Regions from separate parts of the Vibrio paucivorans genome, predicted to be linked through region 2. Evidence: riboswitches for the same ligand, from Rfam matches in the RefSeq annotation. Region 2 holds a riboswitch; the other holds the start of a gene.

Region 1 (11,263 bases), 1.6 Mb from region 2:
CCATAAAGAACTGCGCCAGCAAGTGCGTAATTTACCTTTACAGGACAAAAATTATGAGACCATTATCTTCAACGTGAACAAACGCCTAACAACAGACGAACTGATTACTTTCGGTAATTTGAAAGGCCTATTTTACAGCTACGATAAAATTGCAGATATTGCACGTGGGTGTGGGGAGATCATCAATGGTCAAAATTGGCTGCCAAGAAAAGTCACCAGCCAACTTCTTCATTACTATCGCCACGTCGTCGACAGCAATACAGCTCCGGTCACTGTTGATTTAACCTCTAGGGAGCTGCAAATTCTTCGCTGCTTGCAGACTAATGCATCGAACAATCAAATCGCCGAAGGGCTTTTTATCAGTGAATTTACCGTAAAATCCCATTTGTATCAGATTTTCAAAAAACTCTCTGTTAAAAACCGAGTACAAGCGATAGCATGGGCAAATCAAAATTTGGCGTCTTAAATTTGCTACAAATGCCAAATACTCTATAACTCCACCGTTCGTACACCATTTATTCATCAAAAGAATGCTATGGTGGCGACGGATTTTTTATATGGAATTACATAGGTTTTAACATGATTAAGAAGTGTCTTTTTCCCGCTGCAGGTTACGGTACTCGCTTTCTACCTGCTACCAAATCAATGCCCAAAGAGATGATGCCGGTTGTCAACAAACCATTGATTGAATATGGTGTAGAAGAAGCAATTCAAGCTGGTATGAACGGCATGTGTATTGTGACAGGCCGTGGTAAGCACTCAATCATGGATCACTTTGATAAAAACTACGAACTTGAACACCAAATCAACGGTACAAATAAAGAAGAGTTACTGGTTGATATTCGTGAAATTATCGACAGCGCTAACTTTACCTATATTCGTCAACGTGAAATGAAAGGCTTAGGCCATGCAATTTTGACAGGTAAAGAACTGGTTGGTGATGAACCTTTCGCAGTAGTACTCGCCGATGACTTGTGCGTGAATGAGCAACAAGGTGTCTTAGCCCAAATGGTTGCACTGTATAAGCAGTTCCGCTGCTCCATCGTTGCCGTTCAAGAAGTGCCAGAAGACGAAACCCACAAGTACGGTGTTATCTCTGGTGAAATGATCAAAGATGATCTTTACCGTGTAGACGATATGGTAGAAAAACCAGAGCAAGGCACTGCACCAAGCAACCTCGCTATCATTGGCCGATACATCCTCACTCCTGATATTTTCGACCTGATTGAGCAAACTGAGCCAGGTAAAGGTGGTGAGATCCAGATTACCGATGCTCTATTAAAGCAAGCGAAGTCAGGCTGTGTTTTGGCATACAAATTCAAAGGCCAACGCTTTGACTGCGGTAGCGTAGAAGGCTACATCGAAGCCACAAACTACTGCTTTGAAAATCTGTATCTAAAAGACGAGAAAAAATCTGAGCTAGGTAAACACGCAACTCAGAAAGAAAGCTAATATTAGACTCTCGCCTAATATCTTCATACGAAAGCTGCTCTCGAGCAGCTTTTATTTTACTGTTTTTTTATCCAGTATTTTCTTTGCACAATTCTCACACTATGTAATACTTGGCACACTTGCGATTACATAGAGCAGAGAAGATGGATAAAATAGAAGTACGCGGTGCCCGCACTCACAATCTTAAAGACATTAACCTAACTATTCCTCGCGACAAACTCATTGTCGTCACTGGATTATCCGGCTCTGGTAAATCTTCTCTGGCTTTCGACACTTTATACGCAGAAGGGCAACGTCGTTACGTCGAGTCACTGTCAGCTTATGCTCGTCAATTCTTATCGCTAATGGAAAAGCCTGATGTCGATCATATTGAAGGACTTTCCCCAGCAATCTCTATCGAGCAAAAATCAACATCGCACAACCCACGTTCTACTGTTGGTACTATCACTGAAGTCTATGACTACCTGCGTTTACTTTACGCAAGAGTCGGTGAGCCTCGCTGTCCAGAACACAAAACACCACTGGCAGCGCAAACTATCAGCCAAATGGTCGATAAAGTTTTGGAGCTACCAGAAGGTTCGAAACTGATGCTACTGGCGCCTATCGTCAAAGAGCGTAAAGGTGAACACGTTAAAACTCTAGAGAACCTTGCAGCGCAAGGCTTTATCCGAGCTCGTATCGATGGAGAAACCTGTGATCTTTCCGATCCACCGACCTTAGAACTACACAAAAAACACACCATAGAAGTCGTGGTTGATCGATTTAAAGTGCGTAATGATCTACAGCAGCGCCTAGCCGAATCGTTTGAGACAACACTGGAGCTGTCTGGTGGTATTGCCGTGGTATCACCAATGGATGGTGATGGCGAAGAAATTGTTTTCTCTGCCAATTTCGCCTGTCCACACTGTGGCTACAGTATGCAAGAGTTAGAGCCACGCTTATTCTCATTTAACAATCCCGCGGGAGCATGTGGTACATGTGATGGATTAGGCGTGCAACAATACTTCGACCCAGACCGAGTGATTCAAGACGAAAAGCTCAGCTTAGCCGAAGGAGCTATTCGAGGCTGGGACCAGAAAAACTATTACTATTTCCAAATGCTGACCTCATTGGCTAAGCACTACGACTTTGATCTCAATACGCCATTCAATAAGCTGCCTAAAAAGACACGAGATATCATCTTAAAAGGCTCAGGGCGAACCGAAGTAGAATTCCAATACATCAATGATCGAGGTGATATTCGCGTAAAGCGTCACCCATTTGAAGGTATTTTGAATACTCTAGAAAGACGCTACCGAGATACTGAATCTAACTCTGTACGAGAAGATTTAGTTAAATACATCTCAACAAAATCTTGTTCTAGCTGTTCAGGCACTCGCCTACGCCTTGAAGCACGAAATGTCTTTATCGGTGATACCACACTGCCAGAGATCGTTGAACTCAGCATTGCTGATGCTCTAGCTTTTTTCCAGTCTCTAAAGTTGGATGGTCAGCGCGGTCAAATTGCCGAGAAGGTAATGAAGGAAATCAACGACAGGCTAAATTTCTTAGTCAATGTTGGTTTGAACTACCTAAATTTATCGCGTAGTGCAGAAACATTATCAGGCGGTGAAGCGCAAAGGATTCGTCTTGCTAGCCAAATTGGTGCAGGCTTAGTCGGCGTTATGTATGTCCTTGATGAACCTTCAATAGGACTTCATCAACGTGATAACGAACGCCTATTAAAAACCCTTACCCATCTTCGCGATTTGGGTAACACCGTATTGGTTGTCGAGCATGATGAAGATGCTATTCGATGCGCTGATCATGTGATTGATATTGGCCCTGGAGCAGGCGTGCACGGCGGTAATGTTGTAGCCGAAGGTACCACGGATGAAATCATCGCTAATCCGAACTCTTTAACTGGGCAATATTTAAGCGGTGCCAAAGAAATTTCATTGCCCGCTGAACGCACGCCAATGGATGCTAAAAAGACCGTTGAACTAGTAGGCGCAACAGGGAATAACTTAAAAGATGTCACCCTTTCTCTGCCAGTCGGTTTATTCAGCTGTATTACTGGCGTTTCGGGCTCAGGGAAATCCACGCTGATCAACGATACCTTCTTTAAGATTGCTCATACCCAACTAAACGGAGCAACAACAGCAGTCCCTGCCCCATACAAAAAAATAAAAGGGCTAGAACACTTCGATAAGGTAATCGACATTGACCAAAGCCCAATTGGCCGTACTCCACGCTCCAACCCAGCAACTTACACGGGCATCTTTACACCAATCCGAGAACTGTTTGCCGGTACTCAAGAATCTCGCTCACGCGGCTATAAACCAGGTCGATTTAGCTTCAACGTTCGTGGAGGCCGATGTGAAGCGTGTCAGGGTGATGGTGTAATTAAAGTCGAAATGCACTTCCTTCCTGACGTGTATGTACCTTGTGATATCTGTAAAGGTAAACGCTATAACCGCGAAACACTTGAAGTTCGATACAAAGGTAAAACGATCGATGAAGTCTTAGAGATGACCGTCGAAGATGCTCACGATTTCTTTGCGCCAGTTCCTGTCATTGCTAGAAAACTCAAGACCTTGGTTGATGTTGGTTTGTCGTATATTCGACTGGGTCAAGCAGCTACCACACTTTCTGGTGGTGAAGCTCAGCGAGTCAAATTAGCAAGAGAGCTATCAAAACGTGATACAGGGAAAACGCTTTATATCTTGGATGAGCCTACTACCGGCCTACACTTCCACGATATTCAACAACTACTGACCGTACTACATCGCCTGCGAGACCATGGCAACACTGTGGTCGTCATTGAACATAACCTCGATGTGATCAAAACAGCAGATTGGATAGTCGATTTGGGGCCAGAAGGCGGACAAGGTGGTGGTGAAATCATTGCTCAAGGTACCCCAGAGGATGTTGCTCAGGTCGAGGGCTCTCACACGGCACGCTTCCTTAAGCCTATGTTAAAATAGTAAAAAGCGTTAAAATGAAGAAACCAGCATTCATTGCTGGTTTCTTTTTATAATGAAGTGAGAGCGATGGCGACATTACATGTAAGCGGTACTCAACTAGAACCCAAGGCCCCTGAAGTTCCAATGAACAAGCCATTTATGGCGTCTTTGGCTGTTATCTTTTTAGCTGCCATGCACTTCTTTATGCCTAATCCCGGAGGCTCTGGCTTAGCACTTTCATTCAATGCTGTCGTTTGGTTGTTCTTTAGTATTTCTCTGTCTCTTGGCCTTTATCAATTCGCAAACAACCAAGCATTGCGCTACTCCAAACTCACCATTGGTTTACTGATTAGCTGTTTGCTCATGACGCTACCGTTGATTTACCTCAATGTCGGCCAACACCTACCACTTGGCCGATTAGTCGGTTTGTGGGCTGGATTTACTTTCTTTGTTGTATTGCAGCAATTTCAGTTCAGTAATAAACACAAACAACGCTTGTTGTGGTTCATCGTACTTGCTGTTGCTATCGAAGCACTGATTGGCTACTTCCAGTATTTTTTCCTTCAGCCTGGTAATATGTTTGGCTACGACGCCATAAAAAACCGCCCCTACGGCATTTTTCAGCAACCCAATGTCATGGCGAGTTTTCTAGCCACAGGTTTGGTCGTATCTGGATATTTACTTGCCAGACAACCAAACAAATATAACCAATTTAGTGATGTTACTGTTCTCTACATTATGCCGTTGCTAGCCGTCCCTCTGTTGGTTGCGCTTGGCTCTAGAACGGGCTGGTTGGCAGCAATAGTAGGAACAGGGCTGCTACTACCCTACCTGTTTAAGTTTTCAACCAAAAAGCGCTTCTGGGGATGGACATTATCAGCGGTGGCTGGAGTCCTTTTGGGATTTTTAGCTGTGTCAGCCCAAGATGGAGCAGGCCTAGTATCCAGTAAAGTGGATCTAGACAGCCCTCGTCGTTATACCTTTCCGCAAACTCTGGATATGGTGATTGAGAAACCATTTACTGGTTATGGCTACGGTAACTTCGAATCAGAATATGTGCTTTATACCGCTCGTCAGCATCAATTAAATAGTGATTACAAACCTGCGCTTCCAGCGATGGACCACCCACATAATGAGTTACTTTTTTGGGCTGTTGAAGGAGGGCTGATTCCTGTACTTGGCATTTTACTGGCTGCTGGTCTGGTACTTGCCCGAATCTACTATGCTAAAAAGGGAACACGATTGGCGATGTTCTCGCTGTTTGTTCCAATAGTACTGCACTCTCAACTCGAGTACCCATTTTATCATTCGGCTATTCATTGGCTGATTTTCATTATTTTGCTTTTCTGGGTAGACCAGCGCGTAGCTAACTATAAGCAAGTAAAATTCAGCCGATTTAGCAAAAGCGCACTTAGAGTGACAACACTTATCCTGCCGTTATTGACTGCGTTTTACATGTTGAGTGCTTTGCACACCAATTACATTCTCACCAAGTTTGAAAAGTCTCGTCCTAAAAACCCTGATATTTTAAATCAAGTCACCAACCCAGTGGTTTGGAAAGATAGGTTTGACTGGGATGTCTACAGCACGTACCTAAATATAGGGCTGTACAAAGGCGATCCTCAGTTGATCATCCCTTATATCAACTGGTCACTTGAAATAATTAAGCATAAGCCGCGCCCAGCGTTCTACAGCAATTTGATCCTCGCTTATCAAGGGTTAGGGGATGACAGCCGCGCTCAGCAAATTAAAGCCGAGGCTGAGTTCTTATTCCCTGATACAGACTTTTCCAAACTGAACTACGTGCTACCTTCGAAGGCTAAGTCAGCCCCCAAGGAAACGAGCGCTGCGAAAAGCACTGGGAAAAAAGAATAAAATGAAAAAGGGCGATGTACTATATAAAGTCAATCGCCCTTTTGATTGGCTAGCTATTGCTCTATTGCTCTATTGCTCTATTGCTCGCTGAGTGACTCTTCAAGTGCACGTAAACACAAAGACACATTTTCATTGCGGGCGCCATAACCCATTAAACCAATTCGCCACGCCTTGCCAGCAAGCGCGCCAAGTCCCGCACCGATTTCAAGGTTGTAGTTTTCAAGTAAATCTGCGCGAACCTTAGCTTCATCGATACCTTCAGGAATATAGATCGCATTCAGTTGCGGTAAGCGACTACCTTCTTGAACAACAAACTTGAAGCCCATTTTTTCGAGCCCAGCTTTCAACTTATCGTGCATAGCTTGGTGTCTCGCCCACGCTCTCTCTAGCCCTTCATTGTGCAGAATCACTAGAGACTCATGCAATGCATATAAACTATTAACAGGAGCGGTGTGGTGGTAGCTACGTTTGCCCTCCCCACTCCAATACCCCAATACTAAACTTTGATCCAAGAACCAGCTTTGTACCGGTGTCGTTCTAGACTGGATTTTCTCTATCGCTATAGCAGAGAAAGTCACTGGCGATAAGCCTGGCACACACGATAAACACTTTTGACTACCCGAGTAGACAGCGTCGAGCTGCCACTCATCCACTTTGAGTGGAACTCCTCCCAATGACGTTACCGCATCAACAATGGTTAACACGTTGTGCTGCTTGGCTAATGCGCCGAGCGCCTCGGCATCAGAAAGCGCACCTGTCGAAGTCTCTGCATGCACAAATGCCAATATCTTAGTATCAGGATTGTCATTCAGCGCCTGTTTGACTTTATCCACACTAACAGGAGCCCCCCATTCGTCATCAACCATTACGGCTTCACCACCAGCGCGCACCACATTCTCACGCATACGTTCACCAAATACGCCATTACGACAAACAATGACCTTGTCGCCAGGCTCAATCAAGTTAACGAAACACGCTTCCATACCAGCACTACCCGGCGCAGACACAGCGATAGTAAAATCATTGTCCGTTTGGAAGGCATACTTTAGTAGCTGTTTGAGTTCATCCATCATTTGGATAAACAGCGGGTCTAGATGCCCGACTGTCGGTCTGCTTAGCGCTTGTAGAACCTGAGGTGAAATATCTGAAGGCCCCGGCCCCATTAAAATACGGTGTGGGGGAATAAAACTTTGAATCGACATAAGGGCTCCTTGCATACAATGGTGTAAACAACCACATTAATCGAGAATCAACCCAACGGCAATTCGACTCTAGTCTTGAGGTCAAACCAGTGTCACAAATTTGTTAACAAAATCTTTCACTCCAAGCAGGGCGTATTGACCTTTCGTGATTCAATTTTGGCCGAACCCTTTGGGCAGCACTTGTTGCTGCAAAAATCAGCTCGAAAGTGCAGCATGCCCTAATAAACGATTGACAAAGATCGCACAAACACGTTCAATGAATGAGCTTTATGCAGAAGAGGAGCACTGCCCAGGCAGGTGTTTTGTGGAGCCACAACTCCAATACAAAACATTGATGGGGAGCCGTGCCGAGACAATTCTAAGTTGCGGATTAGAATTGTCGGTTAAGAGGGCTGAATCCCCTTAACTGTCGCTAGCCCTGTCTAGTGAAGAGCTTCTGAGGTTTCAAATTCAAATCTAACACCTCTCTTTTTGCTCTAATACTCTCTTCAACATCGGACGTTAGGTTATCTGTTTATAACCAACTGTAATTATTTTTAGGAAGTCGTGGGAGAAATGCTGTGAGCGCATTCAATGTCGCCAAATTTGGTGGAACCAGTGTAGCCAACTTTGAAGCAATGAGCCGTTGTGCCTCTATTATTGAGAACAATCCAAACACTAAGCTTGTGGTCAGCAGTGCCTGCTCAGGGGTAACAAATCTACTGGTCGAGCTCGCTAATGGAGTTCAAGATCAGGATAAGCGCCAACAAGTGCTCGAAAAGATCAATGCAATTCATGAAGATGTACTTGCACAGCTAAAAGAGCCACAAGAAACAAAGCAACAAGTACAAAGCATTTTGGACAGTGTGGCTAGCGCCGCTGAAGCTGCGTCATTCCAATCCAGCAAAAAACTGACCGATCACTTAGTTGCCTGTGGTGAGTTGATGTCGACTTACTTGCTGACCCAATTAATGAAGGAAAGGGGCATTAACGCGGTACGCTTTGATATTCGAGATGTGTTAAGAACAGATGGCAATTTCGGCAAGGCAGAGCCTCAGTTAGCCGATATCTTTGCTTTAGCACAAGAAAAACTTGTCCCGCTTTGCCAAAACTATGTCGTTATTACACAAGGGTTTATCGGCAGTGACAACGAAGGCAACACAACAACCCTAGGTCGAGGTGGTAGTGACTATAGTGCGGCGCTGATAGCAGAATCAGTACAAGCTGCTGGGCTAGAGATCTGGACAGATGTACCAGGGATTTATACGACTGACCCACGCATTGCACCGAAAGCTTCACCAATCCCAGAGATAAGCTTTAGTGAAGCTTCTGAAATGGCTAACTTCGGTGCTAAGATCTTGCATCCTTCTACGCTCGTTCCAGCTCTTCGCCATGACATCCCTGTGTTTGTCGGTTCTTCAAAAGAGCCAGAGAAAGGTGGCACTTGGATTCGTCATCAAGTCGAAAGCTCACCACTATTTAGAGCCCTTGCGCTTCGCTGCAACCAGACAATGGTAACGCTGCGCAGTGCAAACATGTTCCACGCGTACGGCTTCCTAGCCAAAGTTTTTGAAATCCTAGCCAAACATAAAATCTCGGTCGATTTGATCACCACTTCTGAAATCAGTGTGTCACTCACGTTAGATCAAACTGACACATCTGGTGGCGCACCAGAGCTTCCAGAAGAAGTACGAAAAGAGCTAGAAGAGCTATGTAAAGTCGATGTTGAACATAACCTTTGCTTGGTGGCTCTTATCGGTAACAACATGAGTGAAAGCAAAGGATACGCAAAACAAGTCTTTGGAACGCTAGAAGACTTCAATTTACGCATGATCTGTTACGGTGCTAGCCCGCATAACTTATGTTTCTTACTCGATGAGTCAGAGTCAAAAGCGGCAATTCAGAAGCTGCACTTGGAACTGTTCGAGCAATAGCCTCATCTCGATAGTAACTAAACTAAAAAGAGCAGCCTTTCGCTGCTCTTTTTAGTTTCGCTATCTGCCCTTATAACAAGAACAAGCAGGCTAGAAAATCGAACGGCCAATTCGCTCTGCAAGCAACTCTAACGCTCTTGTACCCGCTAACGAGTTACCCGAAGGGTCAAGCTCTGGAGACCAAACCGCTATGGTCATTTCTCCAGGAACGACAGCGATAATTCCGCCACCTACACCCGATTTCCCCGGCATTCCGACTCGATACGCAAACTCCCCCGCCCCATCATAGAGCCCACACGTTGCGAGCAAAGCATTAAGTTGCTTGGTTTGAATTGGGGTAATGATTTGCTTGCCTGTTTGAACTGATGTGCCCTTGTTGGCTAAGTAGCTAAAAGTCTTAGCAAGGTCAACACAGCTCATCTTCAATGCACAGGCATGGAAATAATTATTCAGCACAGGGATCACATCGTTGCTAAAGTTGCCAAATGAGCGCATTAGATAGGCGATCGCCGCATTTCTATCACTATGTAACATTTCTGAAGCCGCAACGATTTTATCGTAAGTGATATGGGTATCACCGGACAGCTGGCGGACAAACTCAAGTAATCGCTGCCTAGGCGCAGATAAGCGGCTGTGCAGTAAATCTGCGACTACAATCGCTCCTGCATTAATGAATGGGTTACGCGGTATCCCCTGCTCCATCTCTAGCTGAATCATCGAGTTAAACGCTTGACCAGAAGGCTCTTTGCCCACTCTTTGCCAAATCTCTTCAGGTTTGTATAGCACCATTGCAAGCGTAAGGCTTAATGCTTTAGAAATCGATTGGATAGAAAAGGCTTCGTCCGCATCACCAGCTTTAATCACTTCACCTTGATTGGTATAAACAGCAATAGCCAGTTTTTGATTTGATACTTTCGCCAGAGCCGGAATATAGTTGGCTACTTTACCTTGACCAATAAGCGGCCGAACTTCTTGTAGGATTTCAGTCAGTATTGCGGGTGTCGGTTTCATCTTTGACCTGTCATTTTTTTATTATCGGTATCTACTGCCCTAAAGGGCAAAAAAGCCAACATTAGCAAATGTCGGCTTTCAAAACTAATCAAGATATCAGTGCTTTTTAGCTTACGCGGTACGCTTATATTTGATATCCCACACACCGTGGCCTAGGCGGTGACCACGTGCTTCAAATTTAGTCAGTGGACGCTCTTCAGGGCGAGGAATAAAGTCACCATCTTGCGCGATGTTTTCGAAGCCTGGTGCTGCGTTCATCACCTCAATCATATGCTCCGCATAGTTTTCCCAATCGGTCGCCATGTGGAAAATACCTGTTTCCATGATCAGCTTCTGGCGCACCATCTCTGCAAATTCGGCTTTCACAATGCGACGTTTATGGTGACGAGCTTTATGCCAAGGGTCTGGGAAGAAAAGCTGTAATGTATGTAAGCTGTTATCTGGGATCATGTGCTCAAACACTTCGACTGCATCGTGGCACATTACGCGAAGGTTTGTGACACCAGCATCGCGAGCTGAAGCTAGGCAAGCGCCAACACCAGGGCTATGCACCTCAATACCAAGGAAATTTTTCTCTGGGGCATTCTTTGCCATTTCGACTAGAGAAGCGCCCATACCAAAGCCAATTTCAAGTACCACAGGGTTCTCGTTGCCGAATACCTGTTGCCAATCCAAACGTTGTGGTTGGTAATCAATACCCATTGTTGGCCAACATTCATTCATCGCATTTTCTTGGCCTTTGGTTAAACGACCTTCGCGACGAACAAAGCTACGTATTTTACGTACCAGTTTGCCGTCTTCTGTGTATTCATTAGTGGTTACTTCACTCATTGCTCTGCCTGTATAAATTTTGCACTTGCCTCAA
Region 2 (11,263 bases):
CGTACTTGCTAATAGCTTTGCAATCAAATCAAGCTGGCGTGCTGTTGTGTCTTTCGCGCCGGTTAAATCCACCAAGTGCAGCCAGTTAGCACCAGCTTGGTGATACAAGTTGAACTGCTCTGCTGGATCGACTTTATACTCGGTTACTTGGCCGTAATCACCTTGATAAAGGCGAACCACCTGTCCTTCAATTAAATCAAGAGCTGGAATAATCACACTAAATCCCTTTTATAATTCTAAGAAGTTTTGAATAAGTTTCGCGCCCGCTTTTGAAGAACGCTCAGGGTGGAATTGCACGCCGTAGTAGTTACCGCTTTGTACTGCTGCTGTGAACGGGTTGCCATATTCACATTGGGCAATGGTGTAGTCACCTACTGGCATCGCAAAGCTGTGCACGAAGTAGAAATACTCACCCTCTTCAATACCTTTGAACAATGGGTTACCTGCTTTTGCAGACACCGTGTTCCACCCCATATGCGGCAGCGGTAAATCGCCGGTTTGTAGCAACTTCACTTCGCCATCACAAAGTCCAAGACACTCAACCAACTCATCTGCTTTCTGCCCTTTCTCTTGAGACACTTTGCCCAACAGTTGCATGCCCAAACAGATACCTAGCAGCGGCTTTTCTACCTGCTTTACCAAGCTGATAAGGTCACGCTCTTCAAGGTTTTTCATCGCTTCGCTGGCGGTTCCCACACCCGGTAGGAATAGCTTATCTGCCGACAATACAACTTGCGGATCTTTTGAAATTGTTACGTCATAGCCTAGGCGTTCAATAGCAAACTTCACCGAAGAGACGTTGGCACAGCCAGTATCGATAATGACAACTTTCTGTTCTGTCACTGTTTTTCTCCTTGCTAAGGTTAGCCTTAAAGTACGCCTTTACTACTTGGCAGCTCAGTGCCTTCTACTTTGATTGCTTGACGCAAAGTACGTCCAAACGCTTTGAACAAGCTTTCAATGATGTGGTGATCGTTATCACCAGCTGAAGAAAGGTGCAGCGTACACGCTAGGGTGTCAGTCAAAGAACGGAAGAAGTGAACCACCATCTCTGTTGAAAGATCACCGACTTGTTCACGGCTGAATTGCGCGTCGAACTTAAGGTAAGGACGACCAGATAGGTCTAGTGCACATTGTGCCAAACACTCATCCATTGGCAGGCTAAAGCCAAATCGGCCAATACCACGCTTATCACCTAACGCTTCTTTCAATGCTTGCCCTAAAGCAAGAGCGGTGTCTTCTACTGAGTGATGATCGTCAATGTGTAGATCGCCCTCCACCTTACACACCATCTTAAATCCACCGTGCGTTGCGATTTGATCAAGCATGTGGTCAAAGAAGCCTAGGCCTGTAGAAATATCATTACCGCCTTGGTCATCAAGATTTACCAAGACTTTAATATCCGTTTCTTTCGTAGTACGAACCACTTCCGCGACACGAGCTTTTACTGTTAAATCTTTAAGGATCTGCTTCCAGCCCATGGTTTCTGGATTGTATTGAATGCCACGAATCGCCATGTTTTCCGCAAGCTGAAGATCCGTTTGACGATCGCCAATCACGACTGAGTTTTGGAAATCCACTTTTCCACCTTGAAGGTACTCTTTCACCATGCCTAACTTAGGCTTACGGCATGAGCAATTATCTTCTTCAAAGTGAGGGCAGATCAGTACGTCATCGAACTTCACACCTTGAGATTCAAAAATCTCCATCATCATATCGTGTGGTGCATCAAAATCTGCTTGTGGGTAGCTGTCGGTACCCAAACCATCTTGGTTCGTTACCATCACTAGACGGTAACCTGCTTCCTGTAACGACAACAGGCTTGGGATAACGAACGGCTCTAGCTTTAGTTTATCTAGACGGTCTACTTGAAAATCAACCGGTGGCTCAACGATTAAAGTGCCATCACGGTCGATAAAAAGGATTTTTTGTTGTTTGCTCACTCGAACTTCCTTATTACTAATCTTTGGCGCTTCCGCTTGTTAGCGAAAACAAATAATTTTATCTCTACTTATGAGTAGTAGTTTCTTATAAATCCGAGCGTTTTTTCACACTCGTCGCGGTTACCTACACTGATACGTACGCAGTTTTCAATAGGCGAGTTACGCAAAATAATGCCGGTATCCCATGCAGCTTTAAAAAGATCGTCGCCATCAGGGAACTTCACCAATAGGTAGTTGCCCCACCCCTCGAACACTTCCAAACCTGGAATCATCGACAAACCCACCTGCAAATAGGCACGGTTTGCATTTAAATCAAGCACTTGAAACTTGGCTCGTGCCAACCCTGACTCAGATAATGCTTGAGTTGCAATTTCGGCAACCGGAACGGGTACTGGGTATGGTGCAATAACCTTAAGAAGTACATTAATCAGTTCTTCGTTCGCAAGCGTAAAACCACAACGTAACCCCGCAAGAGCAAAAGCTTTCGACAGAGTGCGCAAAATCGCCAAATTTGGGAACTGTTCAAGCAAGTCTACTGTTGACGCTTCAGGACAAAAATCGATGTACGCTTCATCCATCACCACGATAGCGCGGTCTTTGGTCATCTCAAGTAACGAAACAATATCTTCACGCTTAACCAAGTTACCCGTTGGGTTGTTTGGCGAACACACAAAAACCAATTTGACGTTATCTAGGTTGGCTTCAATACCAGCAAGGTCAAGCTGCCAATCCGAGGTTAACGGGACGGTTTTACGCTCGACACCAATGGTTTCTGAACTGATAGCGTACATACCGTAGGTTGGTGGACAATATAAAATCGCATCTTCACCTGGCTCACAGAATGCACGAATCAAAAGCTCTATACCTTCATCTGCACCTCGAGAGGTCAGCGTTTGTTCTGGCTTAACACCAGCGTAGGCAGCATAGGCTGAAATCAGTTCTTTAGGCTGGCATTCGCTGTAACGATTAAGCCTGGCAAAATCGGTCTTATATTCATTGTTGAATGGTGATTCATTAGCATTCAACCATACATCACCAGTACCACCGATACGACGAGCTGACAAATATGGGGTAAGTTTTTGGACTTGTTTACGCGCTAGCTTTTCCATCTCATTGTCCTCTTACTTCGCAGCCAGTTTTTCGACACGGCTTAACTTTTCTGTACGAATAGTCACGGCACGTTTGTGAGCATCTAGGCCTTCAGCTTCAGCCATCGTCACAACCGTTGGAGCTAAACCTTTGAGGCCTTCAGCAGACAGTTCTTGAACCGTCATACGTTTAGAAAAGTCCGCTAGCCCTAAGCTTGAGTATGTACGCGTGTAACCGTATGTAGGAAGAACGTGGTTAGTACCCGACGCATAGTCTCCTGCTGATTCCGGGGACCAGTCACCTAGGAAGATGGAACCTGCATTATCTAATAGAGGTAGAAGCTCGCGTGGGTTTTTAGTCTGAACAATTAAGTGCTCTGGACCGTAGTAATTTGAGATTGAAACTGACTGAGTCAGTGATTCCGCAATAATGATTAAACTAGATGCCAATGCTTTTTCCGCAATATCGGCACGCGACAGCTCTTTTAGCTGACGTTGTACCGCGTCTGTCACTTGATCGGCAATCACTGGAGATGGAGTCACCAAAACAACTTGAGAATCAGGGCCGTGCTCTGCTTGACTTAAAAGGTCGGCAGCAATGAAATCCGGATCGGCGGTATCATCGGCAATCACTAACACTTCTGATGGGCCTGCAGGCATGTCAATCGCTGCACCTCGGAAATCATTGCTCACTTGGCGCTTAGCTTCGGTCACATACGCATTACCTGGGCCAAAGATCTTATCGACTTTCGATACAGTTTCAGTTCCGTAAGCCATTGCTGCCACAGCCTGGCCACCGCCAACATTGTACACTTCATCGATATTACAAAGCTTAGCGACGTAAAGAATTTCGTCGGCGATAGGCGGTGGTGAACACAATACAACTTTTCGGCAACCTGCAATCTGAGCCGGCACACCTAACATCAGTACGGTTGATGGCAGGGGTGCACTGCCACCTGGAATATACAAACCCACGGTATTAATTGGACGCGTAACTTGCTCACAAACAACACCAGGTTGAGTTTCTACTCTGAGAGGCTCAGGGCGCTGAGCCTTGTGAAATTTGGCGATGTTAGAGTACGCTTGCTCAAGTGCGTTTTTCATCTTTTCTGATAGACGCCCGGCAGCCTCATCGATTTCTTGTGCAGAGACACGAATAGATTCAGGTTTAACGCGATCAAACTTTTCTGTCAGCTCTGTTAATGCCTTATCACCTTCACTACGCACCTTGGCTATAACATCGGACACTGCCGCTGTAATGTTTGCGCCTTCACTGATCGCAGGTCGCTCCAGTACAGAGTCTTGCTGAGATTCACTTAATGACTGCCATACAACCGTTCTCATGTTGTTACCCCATCATTTTCTCAATTGGAAGTACTAGAATTGAGCTTGCACCCAACTCTTTCAGCTGTTCCATCGTTTCCCAGAACAAGTTTTCTGTACTAACAAGATGTACGGCTACTTTCTCCTTATCAGAAGAAAGAGGCAAAACGGTTGGATCTTCTGCACCTGGCAGTAACGCCTTCACTTGTTCAAGCTTGGCAACAGGAGCATGTAACATGATGTACTTCGACTCTTTCGCTTGCTGAACGCCTTGCATACGAGTGAGTAACTTTTCAATTAACGCAAGTTTGTCTTCATCAAACTCGCCAACACGTTGAATCAAGGTCGCCTTAGACTGGAAAATAACTTCGGCTTCTTTCAGCCCATTTGCTTCTAAAGTCGCACCTGTCGAAACAAGGTCTGCAATCGCATCAGCTAGGCCCGCTCTTGGAGCCACTTCTACAGAGCCTGTCAGCATACAAGTGCTAAACGGTACGCCCTGCTCATCCATGTAAGCTTTAAGCAATTGAGGGTAAGTCGTTGCGATACGCTTTCCGGCCAAATCTTGCGGGCCGTTATACTCTTCATCTTTGTCAATGGCGATGGACAAACGGCAACCACCAAAATCTAAGCGACGAAGTGAAACAAATTCATAAGGCTCACCTAGTGCTTTACGGTCATAGCGAACTTCTTCAAGCTCATTTTCGCCAATAAAGCCCAAATCAACGACTCCGTCCATGATGAGGCCTGGAATGTCATCATCACGAACAAGCAATAAATCAATTGGCATATTTAGTGAGTGAACCACTAGGCGCTCACCCATGATGTTAAATTTAACACCACATTTTTTGAGTAGGTCTTGGCACTCTTTACTCAAGCGACCTTTCTTTTGGATTGCGATTCTTAGGCGTTGTGATTGCATTGCTGTATCCCTGTGCAAGAAGTTGAATTTATTAAATTTTACTGAATCAAAAACTAAAAAACCCTCGGGAGCTTTTGGTCTCCCGAGGGTTTAAAATCTTGTTTTCTATGATTTTATCTCCGGGAGTTTTCTGCCTCCCGGGTATGCGCGTATCTCCCCGAAAGACTAGATAGGGTGATGATGGTGATGAATGTTCATTACAAAATTGCGCATACTTATCAGCTCTTAGTTATGTTGCTGTCTTGATATCCACACTAACTAAGCTTGATTTTATTTGCAACCTTTAATTAGCACTTTTTTAATTTTATTTGTTTGAAACAAAAAAGGAGGCCGAAGCCTCCTTTATGACAGTTTTATTTCCTGCGCTTAAGCGCTCTGGCAATTTGCCATTTTTGATTTCGACATAATCGAAAGTACAAAACAAACCAATACAAATGTTGCAGCAGCGGCAGCAAAAGACATAGCAATAGAGGTAGTCATGCCAAGAACAATAAATCCAATACAAGAGACTAACGCCACTGAAAGTGCATATGGGAGCTGAGTCGCAACGTGGTCAATATGGTTACAACGCGCCCCTGTAGAAGAAAGAATCGTTGTATCAGAAATTGGTGAACAGTGGTCCCCAAATACAGCGCCTGCCAGTACAGCACTCAACATAGGTAGCATCAGTGCTACATCGGTTGCACCAGCCATATCACCAGCGATTGGTAACATGATACCAAACGTACCCCATGACGTACCGGTTGAGAAAGCCATTAGGCCCGACAACAAGAATAAGATGACTGGTAGCCAATGAACGTCAATGTTGCCTTGAGCTAAGGTAGACAAGTAAGAACCCGTCTTCATATCACCAATGACTGAACCAATTGTCCAAGCAAATACTAGGATCAGAATTGCACCAAACATTGATTTTGCACCAATCCAAAGCGTACGGGTAATTTCCACCATTGGGATACCCTGCTTAAGAACGGTGAACAGTGCAACCGCAAGGCCAAGCAAACTACCATAGATAAGAGACATGCCTACATCGGTGTTTTCGAATGCACCAAGCAACGCAAATTCTTTACCGTCGGCTGCCAATGCTTGTCCACCGGTGTAGAGCATGGCTGCTACTGTTGCTACGATAAGCGTTACGATAGGAAGTACTAAATCAAGCACATTGCCTTTCTCACTTTCTCGAATATCCAACTCTTCGTTTAAGTCATGAGCTTCCTGTGTATCGTTCTCTTTATCTTTATCGAAACCACGGCCTTGAGAAGCTGCAATTTCATGATCACGCATTTTACCAATATCTAAACCGAACCATGCCACTGCAAATACCATTAGTAGAGCAAACACAGCGTAGAAGTTCATTGGGATTAGTCGAACATAAGCACCAAGAGCTGAATACTCTGTAATGCCGTGAGAGACCAAAATGCCACCGATAATAGTAATGATGTAAGCACCCCAACTAGAAGCCGGCATAATCACACACATCGGCGCCGCCGTTGAGTCTAGGATGTAAGCTAGTTTAGCGCGAGAAACATAGAATCGATCAGTTACCGGACGCGAGATAGCGCCTACTGCTAGACTGTTGAAGTAATCATCAACAAAGATGAAAACCCCAAGGAACGCTGCGAGTAACTTCGAGCCGCGTTTACTTTTCACACGAGATTGAGCCCATTCAGCAAACGCGCGAGTACCACCAGACAATGTCAGTAATGCAGTCGTCATTCCTAATAAAATAAGGAAACCTACAATGCTCATGTTCCAAGTATTAATACCACCGTCTTCAATAAAGACGCTTGAAACGGTTGCCCCAACATAACCTAGTGCATTACCGATAGAGTAATCGGCAAGCAAAACTGCCCCCAGGAGAATACCAACCCCAAGAGATACTAAAACACGACGAGTAATGATTGCTAAGCTAAGCGCGACAATTGGCGGCAATAGCGACAGCGGAGATGATGCGAAATCAATTAAATTCATGATCTTCAAAAACCAGTAAGTAATGGCTAGAGATCTACTGCAGACAAATTACGTGAAGTCATTTCAACGCAATTAATGTTGAACTTAGCGAAAGGGAAGCGAACACTTCACCCAACCCTACAGTAGCGCTCCATAGTTTAACAAATTATAGACTATGGCAGTGTTGTACCTATTTGATACAACCCCAGCAGGTGGCGTTGATATACCAGTCTACTTCGGCGATAACACCCTTTCACAACAATTCATAGGCATCACCCCAATTGTTGCTACTGATTTGTATCGCTCCTCTACCGCGCAACATACAATCAACTATTGAAAAGTCAATTTAACAATTAATTAACTGCACTTACGCATAAGGTGGCGCCATTGTACTTACACAGGTCACCAATGCAACATATCATTCCATTTTTAGTGATATTTTATTTTTGGCCGATTCTGCCACATCTACTCCTGTGGGAAATCTAATGCTACAAATAGCATAACTAGGATTAATACCTAGTGAGACACTTTAGTCGTGTATGGGTAGCTTCGATAAAATTCTCTCATATCTGGTTACTTATTCGATTAAATATGAAGCAAGTTTAATTTAACCCAAATATTAAAAACTATTCGAACGAAATAATATTGTATTCTTAGTAGTCGCAGTTTAATATTATTCGGTCGACTCTTTTAAATTCATAGGAATAGTCATGTCGGATCTATCTAAAACTTTATTAAACATTCGTAGCCTACGTGCTTTTGCTCGTGAATTAACTTTAGAGCAACTAGAAGAAGCATTAGACAAACTAACCATCGTTGTTCAAGAACGCCAAGAAGCTGAAGCAGAAGAACGCGCAGCGAAAGCAGAGCAAGAAGCGAAGCTAGCGGCAATTGCAGATCAAATCGCTAAAGATGGTATTGATGTAGAAGCACTTATTTCAGCACTTTCTGGTGAAACAAAAGCGAAAGGCACAAAAACAAAACGTGCTCCTCGCCCGGCTAAATACAAATATGTAGATGGCGAAGGTAACGAAAAAACCTGGACAGGCCAAGGTCGTACACCTTCAGCTATCCAAGCGCAGCTTGACGCAGGTAAATCTCTAGAAGATTTTGCGATTTAATAGCGAATTCGTTAAATAAAAAAGGCTCCTTTCGGGAGCCTTTTTTATTATTACTAATTAGTCATGTTGTCCACTTATTACATGAGGAGCTTAGCGTTCCCAATATGACTCTTCTAGGCTATCTTCTCGTTCAGGTAAACCTCGAGACAAACGCGGAGAGTGTTGAACTAATACTTCGTAACTGGCTCTATTTGAATACTTACAAACTTGTGAGAATGAAGAGTAAGTTAAGAATGTATGAGCGTGTTTGCTCGAATTCGGTACATTCTCTTTATGGTATTTATTTGCTGCCATATCATGCAAAAGAGCTGACAATGCAGCATCACCAGCACCGTTGGTATTCTTTATTTTTTCTGGGCCGCCCATATAAGGTGCAATATGTGAATATACCTTGATTGGTTGTTCACATGCAGACTTTGACGCCGGACGACTGAACTCAAAACGGTTAAATTCAGCAATAGAGCCCGGTAAGAGAGGTAACGAAGTTTCCCTTTTTGCGGCATCTTCAGTATAGCCCGCCATGAACAGTCCAACAGGACCTGCGGTACACAATACCAAGTCAACCCATTCTAACGCTTTATCCGATGCAGCTAGAGGATCGGATTCCCCAGTTAACGCTTCAGCTTCGTCTTCATTCATAGCTACCACAGTGACATGGTCGCGTAAAAACTCTTGCCAGAACGTCGGATCATCTTGAATTACGAATTTCGTTCCTAATGTAAGTACAACAGGCACGTCATTTTGTTTTGCATATTCTATTGCTTTCATCGTCGCTTCAGGCATTGGGTCGCCTTCTTTACAACGAACTAAATATGCTGTTAATACTAACGCAGAAGCATTTTTAAAGATTTTCTCAGGAATACTTTCTGGATGAAGTTTATTCATTTGGCCTTCACTGATCGCGAAAGTTCTTTCTCCATCTTCGGTAATCAAGGCAAAACAACGGCCAATTGCTCCTTCAACACCCTGTAGATAATTCAAATCCATTCGGCTCGATGTATTACATAAATAACGGTAACCGTAGCTGCCAATCTTAATATCTTGGCTCATCACTCCTAAAAGAGTCGAACGATCATCGGCAAGCACAGAGTAGTTGTGCAAAGTATTGCCAATCGTGCCACCCGCAAATTCATTGGTAATAAGTTTTTGATCTTTGAGTTCGTTATAGAGAGACTCTGCCGCTTCATCATCAATAACCAACGAGTGACCTTTACTTAGATTATATTTCTCAATTAAATCAGTCGTCACTTTTGCTTCAATATCAACCAGAGTTTGATCAATACCGATAATATGCGTGCTGGACATTTTTTTACTTTCTTGAGCTTGGCTCACTAAAGGGTCACGAGCGTGTACTGGAAAGTAGTGCTTAGATTTACGTTGGCCTGGAAATTTCATAGCAATGATTCTAAGTATGGAAGTGAAGGATGCAGGATTCTACCGCGCACTTGTGTGCGCGGCAATACAGTGAATTATAGCAAACGTTTGCAACATTCAATTAACGGATGAGTTCTATTCCCCTTCCATAAAACTCAAATCTGGTAGCATATCTAAGTGCTCAGAATAACGTTTTAAATTAAATTCAGAGTCGTTTTTCATTACATCGAAAATCTCAATCGCAACAGCACACGCCATCATAGCAACCGCTTCATCGCGTGGGGTTCCTGTCATCATCAAACGCATTAAAGTTTCTTTCGCTTTGATCGGGTTACCATCTTCCAATTGATTCTCAACCACTTCAATCAACTCGGCTTCCTGCATAAATTCATTTTGTTCAGACATAATTTTCTCTTAGGCTTGTTTTCGCGAAACTATGCCATATATACGCAGGGAATACATCTGAAGAAATAGTAAGAGCGGCGCGTTAATACACTGTCCAACCACCGCCACTTAAGTGGGCAATTTGTAGTCAAATCGAATTGTGATTTAGATCGCGGATCTGTCCCCTACTCGCTATTTCTGTTAGAATCTGCGTCCAGTTATTTTGAGTGGTGTTTAGTAATGTCTGACAACAGCCAGAAAAAAGTCATTGTCGGTATGTCCGGCGGTGTTGATTCCTCCGTTTCCGCTTATCTTCTGCAACAACAGGGCTACCAAGTTGAAGGCCTGTTCATGAAGAATTGGGAAGAAGACGACAACGAAGAGTATTGTACTGCAGCGGAAGATTTAGCAGATGCACAGGCTGTGTGCGACAAACTAGGCATTCACCTGCACACCATCAACTTTGCTGCAGAGTATTGGGATAACGTATTTGAGTATTTCTTAGCGGAATACAAAGCTGGCCGTACGCCAAACCCTGATATTCTGTGTAACAAAGAAATCAAATTCAAAGCGTTTTTAGAGTTTGCCGACGAAGTACTCGATGCCGACTACATTGCTATGGGCCATTACGTACGCCGCTCTTTCCCAGAAAATGGCGATAAACCGCAGATGCTTCGTGGTTTAGATGGTAATAAAGATCAAAGTTACTTCCTGTACACATTGAGCCACGAGCAAGTTGCACGCAGCTTATTCCCAGTAGGTGAGTTGGAAAAGCCAGAAGTTCGTCGAATCGCTGAAGAACAGGGCTTAATCACTGCCAAGAAAAAAGACTCTACCGGAATTTGTTTCATTGGCGAACGTAAGTTCACTGACTTCCTAGGGCGCTACCTACCTGCTCAACCAGGCAATATTGAAACCCCAGAAGGTAAAGTCATTGGTACACACAATGGCTTGATGTACCACACCCTAGGTCAGCGAAAGGGCTTGCACATTGGTGGCCAAAAAGGCGGTGGTGGTAATGAAGACCCATGGTTCGTTGGTGACAAAGATCTCAAACGCAACGTGCTTATCGCAGTACAAGGCAAAGATCACCCAATGCTTAAATCTCAAGGGCTTATCGCTTCTCAGTTACACTGGGTAGATCGCGACGTTATTAATCAA

The links. Region 2 has a riboswitch for lysine ahead of tet(35) (tetracycline efflux Na+/H+ antiporter family transporter Tet(35)). Riboswitches for the same ligand answer to the same signal wherever they lie in the genome.
Region 1: linked by a shared signal. The riboswitch ahead of lysC (lysine-sensitive aspartokinase 3) and the one ahead of tet(35) (tetracycline efflux Na+/H+ antiporter family transporter Tet(35)) in region 2 are both predicted to bind lysine.

Annotation. Positions count from the first base shown of each region.
Region 1 covers NZ_CM133230.1:356,001-367,263, reverse strand. Annotated here, with positions in the region: gene ACXABW_RS01820 (LuxR C-terminal-related transcriptional regulator) at 1-466, shown strand, start outside; gene galU (UTP--glucose-1-phosphate uridylyltransferase GalU) at 580-1,452, shown strand; gene uvrA (excinuclease ABC subunit UvrA) at 1,596-4,418, shown strand; gene ACXABW_RS01805 (PglL family O-oligosaccharyltransferase) at 4,485-6,272, shown strand; gene ACXABW_RS01800 (pyridoxal-phosphate-dependent aminotransferase family protein) at 6,350-7,474, opposite strand; lysine riboswitch at 7,742-7,918, shown strand; gene lysC (lysine-sensitive aspartokinase 3) at 8,035-9,387, shown strand; gene glsB (glutaminase B) at 9,478-10,398, opposite strand; gene trmB (tRNA (guanosine(46)-N7)-methyltransferase TrmB) at 10,510-11,229, opposite strand.
Region 2 covers NZ_CM133230.1:2,025,951-2,037,213, forward strand. Annotated here, with positions in the region: gene hisA (1-(5-phosphoribosyl)-5-[(5-phosphoribosylamino)methylideneamino]imidazole-4-carboxamide isomerase) at 1-216, opposite strand, end outside; gene hisH (imidazole glycerol phosphate synthase subunit HisH) at 229-843, opposite strand; gene hisB (bifunctional histidinol-phosphatase/imidazoleglycerol-phosphate dehydratase HisB) at 870-1,943, opposite strand; gene hisC (histidinol-phosphate transaminase) at 2,012-3,052, opposite strand; gene hisD (histidinol dehydrogenase) at 3,065-4,375, opposite strand; gene hisG (ATP phosphoribosyltransferase) at 4,380-5,276, opposite strand; His leader region at 5,329-5,466, opposite strand; gene tet(35) (tetracycline efflux Na+/H+ antiporter family transporter Tet(35)) at 5,643-7,244, opposite strand; lysine riboswitch at 7,360-7,542, opposite strand; gene ACXABW_RS09315 (H-NS family histone-like protein) at 7,934-8,344, shown strand; gene ACXABW_RS09320 (inosine/guanosine kinase) at 8,435-9,739, opposite strand; gene ACXABW_RS09325 (hypothetical protein) at 9,854-10,123, opposite strand; gene mnmA (tRNA 2-thiouridine(34) synthase MnmA) at 10,343-11,263, shown strand, end outside.